4 regions of the Agrobacterium sp. NPDC058088 genome follow, and region 1 is predicted to be linked to each of the others. Evidence: predicted binding sites of a transcription regulator. Region 1 holds the regulator's gene; each other region holds the start of a gene.
The links. Region 1 encodes PhoB, which activates phosphate uptake and scavenging genes when phosphate is short. Its sites were predicted from a motif close to TGTCATNNANCTGTCAT; they were not measured.
Positions count from the first base shown of each region.

Region 1 (3,389 bases):
GCATTGCCCGCGCCGTTGCCGTCAGCCCGGAAGTTATTCTGATGGACGAGCCCTGCTCGGCGCTCGACCCGATCGCGACTGCAAAGGTCGAGGAACTGATCCACGAGCTGCGTACCAACTACACGATCGTTATCGTCACGCACTCCATGCAGCAGGCGGCGCGTGTTTCCCAGCGCACGGCTATGTTCCACCTTGGTCACCTTGTCGAAGAAAACGAAACCGACAAGATGTTCACCAATCCGGACGACCAGCGCACGCAGGACTACATCATGGGCCGCTTCGGCTGATCCCGGCCGGCGTTTTATCGAAACCGAACAAGACTGGTGCCTCTGCCGTGCCCGCTTCGGGGTACGTGCATGCAGGCCAAGCCGGAGGACTAGACCATGACACAGACAACGACCCATTCGCATATTCTGTCGGCCTATGACGACGAACTGAAATTCCTCACGCGTCGTATCGCCGAAATGGGCGGTCTCGCGGAACAGATGTGTGCCGACGCCGTGCGTGCGCTCGTCAACTCCGACGCCGCACTCGCCCAGAAGGTCATTTCCGACGACGCGATCCTCGACCATTCCGAGCGCGAGATCGGCGACAAGGCCATCGTCACCATCGCCAGGCGCCAGCCGATGGCGGCAGACCTTCGCGAGATCATCGGCACGCTGCGTATTGCAGCGGACCTCGAACGTGTTGGCGACCTCGGTAAGAACACTGCCAAGCGTGTCATCGCGGTTGCCGGAACGGGCGTGCCGCGCAAGCTCGCCCGCGGCATAGAGCACCTGTCGGAGTTGGCGCTGGTACAGCTCAAGGAAGTCCTCGACGTCTATTCGACACGTTCGGCGGAGAAGGCCAATGCCATCCGCGAGCGCGACGAGGAAATCGACGCCATGTATACGTCGCTCTTCCGTGAGCTTCTGACCTACATGATGGAAGATCCGCGCAACATCACCACCTGCACGCATCTTCTGTTCTGCGCCAAGAACATCGAGCGTATCGGCGACCACGCCACCAATATCGCCGAGACGATCTATTACATGACCACCGGCAGCCAGCCGGAAGGCGAACGTCCGAAGGACGACAGTTCCAACACGCTCGGTTCGGTTACCGAGTAACAGACAAGCAGCGGCTTGCGGAGTTAGTATATGGTGCCCAAGATTGCAGTTGTGGAAGATGAGGAAGCTCTGAGCGTCCTGCTTCGTTACAATCTCGAGGCTGAGGGATACGACGTCGACACGATACCCCGTGGCGATGAGGCGGAAATCAGGCTGCAGGAGCGTATTCCGGATCTTCTCATCCTGGACTGGATGCTGCCTGGCGTTTCCGGCATCGAGTTGTGCCGGCGGCTCCGAATGCGGCCGGAAACCGAACGTCTGCCCATCATCATGCTGACGGCGCGTGGCGAAGAGAGCGAGCGCGTTCGTGGCCTTGCCACCGGCGCCGACGATTATGTCGTCAAGCCGTTCTCGACGCCGGAACTCATGGCCCGCGTCAAGGCCATGCTGCGCCGGGCGCGCCCCGAGGTTCTGTCTTCGGTGCTGAAATGTGGCGATATAGAACTGGATCGCGAGACCCATCGCGTTCACCGCAAAAGCCGCGAAGTGCGTCTCGGCCCGACGGAATTCCGCCTGCTGGAGTTCCTGATGACTTCTCCGGGCCGGGTGTTCTCCCGCTCGCAGTTGCTGGATGGCGTCTGGGGCCATGATATCTACGTCGATGAGCGTACCGTCGACGTGCATGTCGGACGCCTGCGTAAGGCGCTCAATTTTTCCCATATGCAGGACGTCATCCGCACCGTGCGCGGTGCCGGATATTCGATGGAAGCCTGATCGGAACCGAACTGACGGTTCCCCTCAGCATGACGTTCCGCCAAAATGAAAAGGCCCGAAACCGGGATGGTGTCGGGCTTTTTCATTTTGAACCTTCCGCAAGCACGATACTTTCATCTGCTTGACGAGCGGTTGAGAGCCCACCGAAATCCGGATTGAAGGGCGAAACCCGACGACGATGAATAGGCCTTGGTGTTCTGCTATAGCCGTCCGGGAAGCGTCGTACGTGTCACAAAAAAACGGGCCCGAAGGCCCGTAGTTTTTGAGTGTCAAATGCGTGCCGCAACACTCAAGCCTTACGGCGCTCGCTGACCGGCTGGTAGGCGAGCTTCGCATGGAACTTGCAATAGGGCGAAGATTCCAGCGCTTCACAACCGCAGAAATGGAAATCGTCTTTCAAGGGATCGCCAACCGGCCACTTGCAGGTGCGCTCGGTGAGTTCCGTCAGCGTCAGGCGACGGGAAATCGGGGTGACAACGTTTCTGGACGGAACGTAATCGAGGACTTCCGCAGTCTCGATGCCGATATCTTCCTGAAGAGCCGTTGCTGCGTTAGAACGCGTCAGAACCCGAGCAGGCGCGGTGCCGACGCGGCCCACGAAATTCGTCGCGCGTGGAGCGGGGGCCGCGGCACGCTTGGGAGCGGAACGCGCCGAAGTGACCGGACCGCCAGCCTTGACGCGTCCCGGCAGGTTAAGACGGTGGACCTTGCCGATGACGGCATTGCGGCTGACACCGCCCAGCTGTGCTGCTATCTGGCTGGCGCTAAGCCCTTCGGACCACAATTTCTTGAGTTTCTCGACCCGTTCGTCTGTCCAGTTCATGCCGCTTCTCCGCTTTTCGCGTGTATTTTCGGCAGAATCCCTCTCCGTCTCGCGGGATGTGCCGCGAGTGTGGTTTCTGCCTGATTTTTGGTGACTAGTTCCGCCGCAATGCAGTCTAGTAATTAGCGATTAACCTAGTGCCACGCAGACTCCGTGGCAAGAGTCACGGGAATCATCTCGAATCGATTTTCCGGTTTTCCCCAACTTGCTGGCGAGTAGAGTCAGAAAGGCAACACCTGGGGTCTGCCGAGCCGCCACCTACTAGGGCTTGATAAGCCTAGGAAATACGGACTTTTGTTGACATCGGCAGGCGAAGTGACAATAGTGCCCGTGCCGCCGCGAGGCGGCATTTTTGATTTTCAGGCGAGGGATAACCTCACTAGCCTATTGACAACCGTCTGACAGCGCATTTGCGCAAGGAGTGATACAGCCATGGCCGAAGCCGCCGCGCCATTGTTCGATACGTTTTCAAGAGCCCCCCTGCGCTTTGAGCGAGGCGAGGGCGTCTGGCTGTTCACGGAAAGCGGCGAGCGATATCTGGATTTTGCGGCCGGCGTTGCCGTCAATTCGCTGGGCCACGCCCACCCGCATCTTGTCGACGCGATCAAGACGCAGGCCGAGAAGGTCTGGCACGTCTCGAACCTTTATGAAGTGCCCGGACAGGAAAAACTCGCCAAGCGCCTGACGGAAGCGACATTCGCGGACAAGGTCTTCTTTACCAATTCCGGCGCGGAAGCGCTGGA
Region 1 covers NZ_JBHVSU010000002.1:10,599-13,987, forward strand. The annotation lists gene pstB (phosphate ABC transporter ATP-binding protein PstB) at 1-287, shown strand, start outside; gene phoU (phosphate signaling complex protein PhoU) at 384-1,109, shown strand; gene phoB (phosphate regulon transcriptional regulator PhoB) at 1,140-1,823, shown strand; gene ACFVTJ_RS05345 (GcrA family cell cycle regulator) at 2,113-2,646, opposite strand; gene ACFVTJ_RS05350 (aspartate aminotransferase family protein) at 3,079-3,389, shown strand, end outside.

Region 2 (3,389 bases), on a different contig from region 1:
TCAACCGCCAAACCGTGGCGCTTTTTCGTCAAGCAAAGCGTTGATTTCAGAAACCGCCTGGGCAGCGCCGGATGCATTGTCGAAAACGCCGCTGCGCATTGCCACGAACTCCACACCGGTTTCGGCCACGGCAATCACCGAAGACGGATCCGTGCCGCCCATGACGATGGCCGGAATTTCGATCATCGATGCCCACCACTCGCCAAGCGCCAGATTTTTGGGATGCGCCTCCGGCTTGATATCGCCTTCCAGCTTTCCAAAGAACACATAGTCCGGATTACACTCACCCTGCTCCAGCGCCTTGTGGCGGTCGTCCGCATTGCCGCCGCCAACAATCAGCTTCGGCGTGAATTTTTCCACCGCCTCGGCAAGCGCCTCTGCATTACCCACCACATGCAGACCATCCGCCTTTACCCGACCGGCGACCCGGCTGTCACCGGCGACAAGCGCTGCCGCCCCCGCCTTCTGGACGACGGGTACAATCAGTTCCGCGCGTTTTTGAAAGGCGGCGTCATCCAGGCCGTATTGTGGAATGATGACCGAAGCGACATCGCCGCCCCGCAATGCTTCTTCCACCTCTGTCGCCTGCTTTTGCGCATCGTCCGCTTGCGGAACGATCAGGACAAGGCGGCAACGGTCTTCAACAATGCTCATCGTTTCGTCCATTTCAGGCAGAGAACGCTTATGACGCGATCTGCACTCGTTTTCATATGACAAATCCGATAAACCGGACCGGCGAAAGGATCAACCATACATCCATGCTGACCGATTTTCATTTTTATCTCGTCGCCATTCCCGCAGTCGTGCTTGTTGGCCTTTCGAAGGGGGGGCTTGGCGGCGCGCTGGCGCTGATGGGTGTGCCGCTGATGGCGCTTGCCGTTTCACCCGTGCAGGCGGCAGCGATCTTCCTGCCGATCCTGATCGTTATGGATCTTGTGGCGCTCTGGGCTTGGCGGCATCACAATCATCGGGAAACGCTGCTCATCATGCTGCCCGGCGCCATCGCGGGCATCGCGCTCGGCTGGGCCACCTCAAGTCTCATCTCCGCTGATGCCATGCGTCTTGTCGTCGCCTCGGTCACGATCCTGTTCGTGCTGCGCTACTTCTATGAGAGCTACAAAAGCCGCAATGGCCAGGAGATCCCGGCCAAACCGCAAAGACCGGCTGCCGCCACGCTCTGGTCCAGCCTCTCGGGTTATGCAAGCTTCGTCGCCCACGCGGGCGGCCCGCCTTTCCAGATTTATGTTCTGCCGCTGAAGCTCGATCCGAAGACCTATACCGGCATGAGCGTGCGCTTCTTCGCCATCATGAATGCGATCAAGCTCATTCCTTATTTTGCGCTCGGCGCGCTGGACGCCACCAACCTCAAAACATCGGCGAGCTTGCTGCCAGTGGCGATGCTGGCGACACTTGCTGGCGCCAGGGTGGTGAAATATCTGAAACCCGCTGTGTTTTATCCGCTGATGTATGCGATGGCGCTGATAGCGGCGCTGAAACTGCTTTGGGACGGGCTGCCATTCTAAAACCGGGCAATAAAAAGCTCTGGCAACAGGTTTTCGCTGCCAGAGCTTAAAGGCTCAGACCACCGACCCTTCATTCATCGAGGGCCGGTGATCCGGCATGAATTAATGTCTTGTGGAGGCCTTGAGCCTCTGTAGTTCATCCTTCAGGCGCAGTTTTCGACGTTTAAGGTCCGCGATCTCTCTATCGTCAGACGACGGGGAAGCAAGAATACTTTCGAGCTCCTCCTCCAGAGCACCGTGTTTCTTTTCGAGCGATGCAATATGAGCCTGAATGGTCATGCGGCACGTCCTTCCTTTTTGAACCTACCTCCAGCTCTCCATCGCTGGAGTTTCAGGTTTACGACGGCAATGTGACACGGATCGCGCCGCTTGTCGAAGGCGAAATGAAGGCAATAAGTGGGCAATTTGGTCGCAAGGGATAACTTCCCGTTACCGCGATTTGATGATAGAGGCTCGTGAACGATCAGATACGCGCCGGAGCCGATCCGGCTGGCATAAAATGGGGATGACGAGATGCCCGATCAGGACCAGGCGGACATCAGGCTCACGCTGGCGCGGCTGCGCCAGGAGCATGAGGATTATGACGCGGCGATCAACGCGATGATCCAGACCAGCTGTGATGCGCTGAGAATACAGCGCATGAAAAAGAAGAAGCTGGCCGTCAAGGACAAGATGACCCAGCTTGAAGACCAGGTCATTCCCGATATCATCGCCTGAGCCGGAGAGATTACGTGACAGCAGAAACGCCCCCCGTCGCCATCATCATGGGCAGCCAGTCCGACTGGGAGACCATGAAGAACGCCGCCGATACGCTGGATGCGCTCGATATCGAATACGAAGCCCGTATCATTTCCGCCCACCGCACCCCGGACCGGCTTTATGACTTCGCCAATGGCGCGAAGGACGAAGGCTTCAAGGTCATCATCGCCGGTGCGGGCGGTGCTGCCCACCTGCCAGGCATGACAGCCTCAATGACGCCGCTTCCTGTCTTTGGCGTTCCGGTTCAGTCCAAGACCATGTCCGGTCAGGACAGTCTCTATTCCATCGTGCAGATGCCCGCCGGCATTCCCGTCGGCACGCTCGCCATCGGCAAGGCTGGCGCCATCAACGCCGCTCTTCTGGCCGCTGCCGTCCTCGCGCTCAGCGATGAGGATCTGGCCGACCGGCTGGATGCCTGGCGCGCGCGCCAGTCGGCTGCCGTCGCGGAATATCCCATGGACAGCGCCCAGTGACGAAAAAAGTGATGGCAAAGACGACCAACCTGACCATCGGCATCATCGGTGGCGGGCAGCTCGGGCGCATGCTGGCGATGGCCGCCGCCCGTCTCAACCACCGTACCATCGTGCTGGAGCCGCAGGCCGATTGTCCGGCGGCGCAAGCCTGCAATGACCAGATCGTTGCGGCTTACGATGACGAAAAGGCGCTTGCGGAACTCGCAAGCCGCTGTGATGTCGTGACCTACGAATTCGAAAACGTGCCTGTCGCGGCGGCCGAAAAACTTAGCGTCTCCGTGCCCGTCTACCCGCCCGCACAGGCGCTAAGCGCATCGCAGGATCGCTTGACGGAAAAGCGCTTTCTCAACGATTGCGGTATTCCAACTGCCGATTTCCGCGCCGTGGACAGCCAGGAAGGGCTGGAAGCCGCGTTGGCCGCCTTCGGCGGCAAAGGTGTGCTGAAAACCCGTCGCATGGGTTATGACGGCAAGGGCCAGCGTCTCTTCCGGGGTGGCGAAGACCTCGCAGGCGCCTTTGCGGCGCTCGGCGGCGTGCCACTAATCCTCGAAAGCTTTGTCGCCTTCGAGCGGGAGATTTCCGTTATTGCCGCCCGTTTTCAGGACGGCACCGTCACCTGTTACGATCCGGCCGA
Region 2 covers NZ_JBHVSU010000004.1:173,157-176,545, reverse strand. The annotation lists gene ACFVTJ_RS13965 (thiamine phosphate synthase) at 1-654, opposite strand; gene ACFVTJ_RS13960 (sulfite exporter TauE/SafE family protein) at 759-1,523, shown strand; gene ACFVTJ_RS13955 (YdcH family protein) at 1,626-1,802, opposite strand; gene ACFVTJ_RS13950 (YdcH family protein) at 2,037-2,240, shown strand; gene purE (5-(carboxyamino)imidazole ribonucleotide mutase) at 2,288-2,755, shown strand; gene ACFVTJ_RS13940 (5-(carboxyamino)imidazole ribonucleotide synthase) at 2,767-3,389, shown strand, end outside.
Region 2: a site for PhoB is predicted at 1,863-1,879, ahead of ACFVTJ_RS13955 (YdcH family protein). Genes of this name have one in related genera too.

Region 3 (3,389 bases), 670 kb from region 1:
ATGGTTTCTGGGTTGGCGAGGAATTCGGCCCCTACATCCTGAAATTCACCCGTGACGGCAAGCTGACTGACGTGATCTCCACCAAGGCCGGCGACATCGAGGTGAAGTCTCCCGATCACCCCACCCTGGCCCTGCCTGGCAACCCCACGCAGAAGATGCCGGCCTTCAACCTGAAACGCTCGGGCGGTTATGAAGGCATGGCACTCTCCAGGGATGGCTCCAAGCTCTACGGCCTTCTGGAGGGCCCGCTTTACATGGCCGACGGCCAGGTGGAGAAGACCGAGGACGGCGCAACCGCGCTGCGCATCATCGAACTCGACATCGCCAAGAAGGAATGGACCGGCCGCACCTGGCTTTATCCGCTGGCGCAGGGTGGCGAAGCCATCGGCGATTTCAACATGCTTGATGACGCGACCGCTCTCGTCATCGAACGCGACAACGGCGCCGGCACCGCCGACAAGGCCTGCGCCGACCCGAAGAAGCCGGAAGCGAACTGCTTTGCCGTGCCTTCCAAGGTGAAGCGCATCTACAAGATCGAATTTAATGACGCCAATGTCGGCAAGGCCGCGCGCAAGATCGGCTATATCGATCTCTTAAAAATCTCCGACCCTGACAACAAGAAGCGTCAGGGCGGCGGCAACGGTTATTATGACATGCCTTTCGTCACCATAGAGAATGTCGACCGTGTCGATGCCACGCATATCATCGTCGGCAATGACAACAACCTGCCCTTCTCGGCCGGCCGCGCGCTCGACAAGGCTGACGATAACGAATTCGTCCTGCTTGAGGTCAAGGATCTGCTCGACGCGAAATAAGACCCACGCTGCCGCCAATCGCTTTGGCAGCGGCGAGTGACCCGACGGAGCGCCCGGCAGACCAGTATCTGCATGGCGCTCCGTTCCGATTCGCCATACTTCAACGGAAACATGCTTGCGGAAAAGAAGACGTTTGATGCAGGATCATGCAGAGAGACTTTATTACGCCCTGAAGAAAAGCTGGTCGGGTGAGACCAGCAACCTTTGGTCACGCGACAACCCCGCAAAAGGGCAAGGCAGCGTCACCGCGCTGGTGGTTCAGGATATCTTCGGCGGCGAGCTTGCCAAGACCGCTGTCAGCGGTGCGGAGCATTTCTACAATATCGTCGAAGGCATTCGCTGGGACTTCACCTTCTCTCAATTCGATATTCCAATCGGTTATCAGGACCGGCTCGCCAGCCGCACGGAAGCCATGGCGACGATAACGCCGCTGCAATATGCCTATCTCAGCGCCTGCATCCGGAAGGCACTGGGGCACGGCTGAACCGGTTGCGATGCAGGTCTGCGCCATTGCCGTTTCGATCCACGTGGCCGGACATGGTGGCGAGCCATCGCGCCATGTTTCAGGACCACGATCTCAATCTTTCCCGTAAAGCGGACACAATCCATGCGATAATATCGCTTAGCGACATGGTTGTGCCGATAGGAGAGATATTCGATGAGTGAGAGTTGCCCGGTTCTGACACCGGCTGAGCGGCAAATTCAGGACATATTGCAGCGCAAGGAAGCGGCGATGATGGCCACGATTCAAGCAGCGCTTGAGCGCGCCAGCAAAGAGGTTTCCGAGGCATTACAGGCCGCCGATTCAGACGTGCAGCCCCCGCCCCGCGACTATTTTGCCGCTGTCGCTCATCAGCAGCTCTTTCTGCTCTTATGCGGTGCCGACCCGGAAACATTCGAGGGCGGAGACCCCGACATCGCCGGCCACATCATTCGGAACGCGCAGAACATAACCGAGCACTACTGGAAGAAAAACGACATTGGGGCCAAAGTCACCAATAGGTGATACCAATCCGCGAAGCGAGGGTGTTGCGCGAAGCAATAGGTATGATCCTCCTTTGTAAGGAGCTACCGATCACGACCGCACTGCTTCGCTATTCCGCGTCACAGGCCCTTCATCATTCCCGGTTAAGCAGGCGCAAAATCCGGAGACTGGAATGGACCCCACCGCACAGATCAAACGCCCGAAGCTCGCAGAGACCGTCATTCACGCGACGGCGAGCGTAAGAGATTCGAATATCGGCAGATGCTGCGAAATTCTGGCTGACACCTCGCTGCACAATGTCGAACTCGGGAATTACTCCTATCTCGGTCAGCGATGCATGGTGGGGGATGCGATAATCGGAAAGTTCTGCGCAATCGCCGCGGAGGTCAGGATAGGCGCCCCGAACCATCCGATGAACCGGCCATCCATGCATCGCTTCAGCTGTTGCCCGGAATATTACTCCGCCGATGCGGTGCGTGACGACGGCTTTTTCGACCAGCGAAAGCAGGATCGCGCCATCATCGGCCACGACGTCTGGATCGGCCACGGGGTTATCGTCTTGCCGGGCGTAACAGTTGGAGACGGCGCGGTGCTTGCGGCCGGTGCCGTCGTCACCAAGGACGTGCCGCCCTACACCATCGTCGGCGGTGTACCAGCAAAAATTATCCGCGAGCGCTTTTCACGATCCATCGCGGAGAAGCTTGCCGCGATCGCCTGGTGGGACTGGCCCTTCGAGACGATCATGGCGCGGCTTGCGGACTTCCAGTCGAACGATATCGAAGCCTTTTGCGAGCGCTGGGCCTAACCTGCGCCGGAAGCGGACTTCTCCCCCGGCTTATTCGAACACGAACGCCAGCCGCTTGCCGGTCAGCTTCGCCAGCTGCTGCAAACGCCCGTCCAGCCGCTCGCCGGCGAAATCGCAATAATCATGCGGCACTACAAATTCCAGATCGATATCCGGACTGTCGGACTTGCGGAATTTGAGGTGATCAACGACGCCCGGCATCGACGCCGAGAACAGATAGACGACACGCAACAGACCGCCGAGCAATTTGCCAAGTTCCTGAAGGCGTTCGCCCGCCATGGCCGCGAGCGGCTCCGTCGTGCCGTTATCGTTCAGACCTTCAAAGCGATAATAATTGGCCAAAGCAATATAGGCGCGGCCGGGATGGGTGATCGCCACGAAGGACGAATGGGCGATGATGTTGAGCGCCTGAAGCCCGCGATAATCCGGATGGGCCCGCCAGCTGATATCAGCCAAGAGGCAGGCCGCCTGCCGGTACCGGCTTTCCTCTTCGGTCTCGTCGATGCCGAAGACCGGGAAGGTGCGGCCGCTCCAGTCAGCCAGTTCGCGTGCATGTTCCGGCGAGCGGGCGCGCAGAATGGCAAGCTCATCGGCCGCGACCAGCAGCGGATCGGATTCCTGTTCCGCTTCCGAAAGCAGCGAATAAAGATAACCTTCGCGCACGCCCTGCGCCGAGAAGGCGATCTTTGCCGGCTTCATCATTTTCAGAACCTCGCGCATGGCGATGGCGCCAAACGGCAGGAGCGAACGGCGGTTCTTGGACACAGCCTGCCAGGCCGGGTCC
Region 3 covers NZ_JBHVSU010000002.1:683,582-686,970, reverse strand. The annotation lists gene ACFVTJ_RS08695 (esterase-like activity of phytase family protein) at 1-815, shown strand, start outside; gene ACFVTJ_RS08690 (hypothetical protein) at 952-1,299, shown strand; gene ACFVTJ_RS08685 (hypothetical protein) at 1,474-1,821, shown strand; gene ACFVTJ_RS08680 (DapH/DapD/GlmU-related protein) at 1,973-2,605, shown strand; gene ppx (exopolyphosphatase) at 2,636-3,389, opposite strand, start outside.
Region 3: a site for PhoB is predicted at 1,918-1,934, ahead of ACFVTJ_RS08680 (DapH/DapD/GlmU-related protein). Genes of this name have one in related genera too.

Region 4 (3,389 bases), on a different contig from region 1:
AGGATAAGGCGCGGATCGAACGGCGAAGGAATGAGGTAGTTCGGGCCGAAGACCGGCGTTTCGCCGGTATAGGCCTTGGCGGCCACTTCGGAAACTTCCTCACGCGCCAATTCCGCGATGGCCTGCACGGCGGCCATCTTCATTTCCTCGTTGATCGTCGTCGCGCCGCAATCCAGCGCCCCGCGGAAGATATAGGGGAAGCACAGCACGTTGTTGACCTGGTTCGGGAAGTCCGAGCGGCCGGTGCAGATCATCGCATCCGGGCGGGCCGCACGGGCCGCCTCCGGCATGATTTCCGGATTGGGGTTGGCAAGCGCCAGGATCAGCGGGTTTTCCGCCATGCGCTCCAGCAGTTCCGGCTTCAGCACACCGGCTGCGGAAAGGCCGAGGAAGACATCCGCGCCGTCGATCGATTCGGCCAGAACGCGCTTGTCGGTCTTCTGGGCGTAGACTTCCTTCCACTCGTCCATCAGCGAATTACGGCCGTCATAAACGAGGCCTTCAATGTCGTGGACCCAGATATTTTCTTTCTTCGCGCCCATGGCGACAAGCAGATTGAGGCAGGCAAGGGCTGCCGCACCGGCGCCTGACGCAACGATCTTGACGCTCGACAGCGACTTGCCAGCTAGTTCCAGCGCGTTGGTGACTGCGGCGGCGACGATGATCGCGGTGCCGTGCTGGTCGTCGTGGAAGACGGGAATATTCATCTTCTCACGCAGCTGACGCTCCACCTCGAAACATTCCGGCGCCTTGATGTCCTCAAGGTTGATGCCGCCGAAGGTGGGTTCCAGCGCTGCGATGGTGGAAACCATGTCATTGATGCCGGGCGCGTCGATCTCGATGTCGAAAACGTCGATGCCGGCGAATTTCTTGAAGAGGACGGCCTTGCCTTCCATCACGGGCTTGGAAGCGAGCGGGCCGATATTGCCGAGGCCGAGAACGGCCGTGCCGTTGGAGATGACGGCGACGAGATTGGCGCGGGCGGTGTAATCTGCCGCCATTTCCGGATTTTCATGGATGGCGAGGCAGGGGGCGGCCACACCCGGCGAATAGGCGAGCGCCAGATCGCGCTGGTTGCCGAGCGGCTTGGTGGCCTGGATTTCCAGCTTGCCGGGGCGTGGGTAGCGGTGGAAAAAGAGCGCCTGTTCCTCGATGTCGGCCTTTGCCGTGTTGGCGGGCGTGTTGTTCTTATCGTGAGAGGTCATGTCTTCCACCGTCGTATCTGGTTTTATTTCGGACCCCTGAATACAACAAACTTACCCGTGGTACAGCCGTTATTTGACCGCACCTTATGCAAATGCGGCCATGGCTTATTCGCGTTTTCGTGAAAGCTTTCGTCATATTCCCTATAAAAACCGGCGTCTGTCATGTTGCTGAAACACGAGTCTGGTTCTGAGAGGTAAGAAAGCCGCAGGGACGCAACCGAACAGGGGGATGAAATCCGTGGCCGGTCAAATCGAAACCAGACAGTTCAGAACGCTTTTCATTTCGGATGTTCATCTCGGCTCCAAGGCGGCCAAGACGGATTATCTGCTCGACTTCCTCAGACATCACGAAGCCGAAACGATCATCATGGTCGGCGACATCGTCGACGGCTGGCGGCTGCGCCGCAGCTGGTACTGGCCGCAGGGCTGCAACGACGTGGTGCAGAAGCTGCTGCGCAAGGCCCGCAAGGGAACGCGCATCGTCTATATTCCCGGAAACCACGACGAATTCCTGCGGGAATTTCCCGGCATGCATTTTGGCGGCATCGAAGTAGCCGAGCGGATGATCCACGAGGCAGCCGACGGCAAGAAATATCTGGTCATCCATGGCGACGAGTTCGATGTGGTTGTGCGCAATGCCCGCCTGCTCGCCTATCTGGGCGACTGGGCCTATGATGCGGCGATCGCCATCAACATCGCCCTTGCCGCCGTGCGCCGCCGCATCGGTCTGCCTTACTGGTCGTTTTCGGCCTGGGCCAAGCTGCAGGTCAAACACGCTGTCAACTTCATCGGCGAGTTCCAGCGCGTGGTGGCGGATGAAGCCCGGCGCAACAATGTGGATGGGGTGATCTGTGGTCACATTCACCACGCCGTGATGGAAGACATGGACGGCATCCGTTACATCAACACCGGCGACTGGGTGGAAAGCTGCACGGCGATTGCCGAGAACGCCGATGGCAGCTTCGAGTTGATCACCTGGATGCAGACGAGCGAAGTGGTTGCCGAGCAGACATCGGACGAGATGGAGCCGGTAAATATTCCGGGGCTGATTGGCAAGCACGCGGCCTGATTGGGGTCGGTTCAACAGGCAGGGCGATCCCTAAGGGCGGGATGGTTCAGCTCTCTGTCGTCATCCTTGGGCTTGTCCCAAGGATCTGCAACCAATTGATTTCGCGCGACGTGGATAGATTCTCGGGACAAGCCCACTGCTGTCCGGTTTAAATTTGCGGCCATTGGAAGGCTATCTGGTTTTGGTTTGTGGGTTTGTCTGGTGGCGGGTTGAGAAGCCGATCGGTGCGTCGTCGGTGCATGAGGTTTGCGCGTACCAGCCTGGCGAAGGCGAGTGGGCTTGGCACGGTCTTCTGGTCAGCCTGCGCCAATCGCAGCAGCAGGTAAGCGATCAGAGCGACAGCGATCTGGATGCGCACGGCATTTTCTGACGTGCCGAGGAAATGGCCGATCTTCAGCGTCTGCTTGACCCAGCGGAAGAACAGTTCGATCGCCCAACGGCGCTTGTAGAGATCGGCGATCTCGTGAGCCGGTGCATCGAGATCACTGGAGAATATGCGCAACACCTTTCCCGTCTCGGTCCTGATGGTGATCTCGCGGACCGGATCGCTGAACGGATTTTTGCGGCTTTTGGCCTGGCGGGCCGGCAACAGGCCGATGCGGTCGGACAGGATGACACCGTCGCCGTCCACCGCCTGCTCATGGGTGACCGTCAGCGGCGTGTGCGACTTGAACCGGGTGACGATCCGGCATCCGGCTTTGTCCAGCTTGGCCCACCAGCCGAAATCATAATAGCCAAGATCAAAGACATAGGTTGCGCCTGATGCGATCGGCATGGCCTTGGCAGCCGTGATGTCGTTGATATTGGCCGGCGTGACCGCCGCATAGATCGGTTGTTCGGCATCCGCATCGTAGACGATGTGGACCTTGACGCCGCAGGCTTGATGGGAAAACCGCGCCCACTGCGATCCGGCACCGGAGAGGCGAACCCCTGTCGCATCGATGAGGTAGGTTGCCTCGCCCACCGCCCGGCGCAGGCCGCGTCCCGCCATCGCCACCATCTGCGCAAACAGCCCGGCAAAGACAGGGCTCGGACGCAGACGATTGGCATCGGCAAGCGTCGAGCGCGACACCGGCTTTGCGCCGACATGATAGAGCCGTGCAGAGTGGCTCTCA
Region 4 covers NZ_JBHVSU010000001.1:907,916-911,304, forward strand. The annotation lists gene ACFVTJ_RS04550 (NADP-dependent malic enzyme) at 1-1,205, opposite strand, end outside; gene ACFVTJ_RS04555 (UDP-2,3-diacylglucosamine diphosphatase) at 1,435-2,274, shown strand; gene ACFVTJ_RS04560 (IS4 family transposase) at 2,423-3,389, opposite strand, start outside.
Region 4: a site for PhoB is predicted at 1,364-1,380, ahead of ACFVTJ_RS04555 (UDP-2,3-diacylglucosamine diphosphatase). Genes of this name have one in related genera too.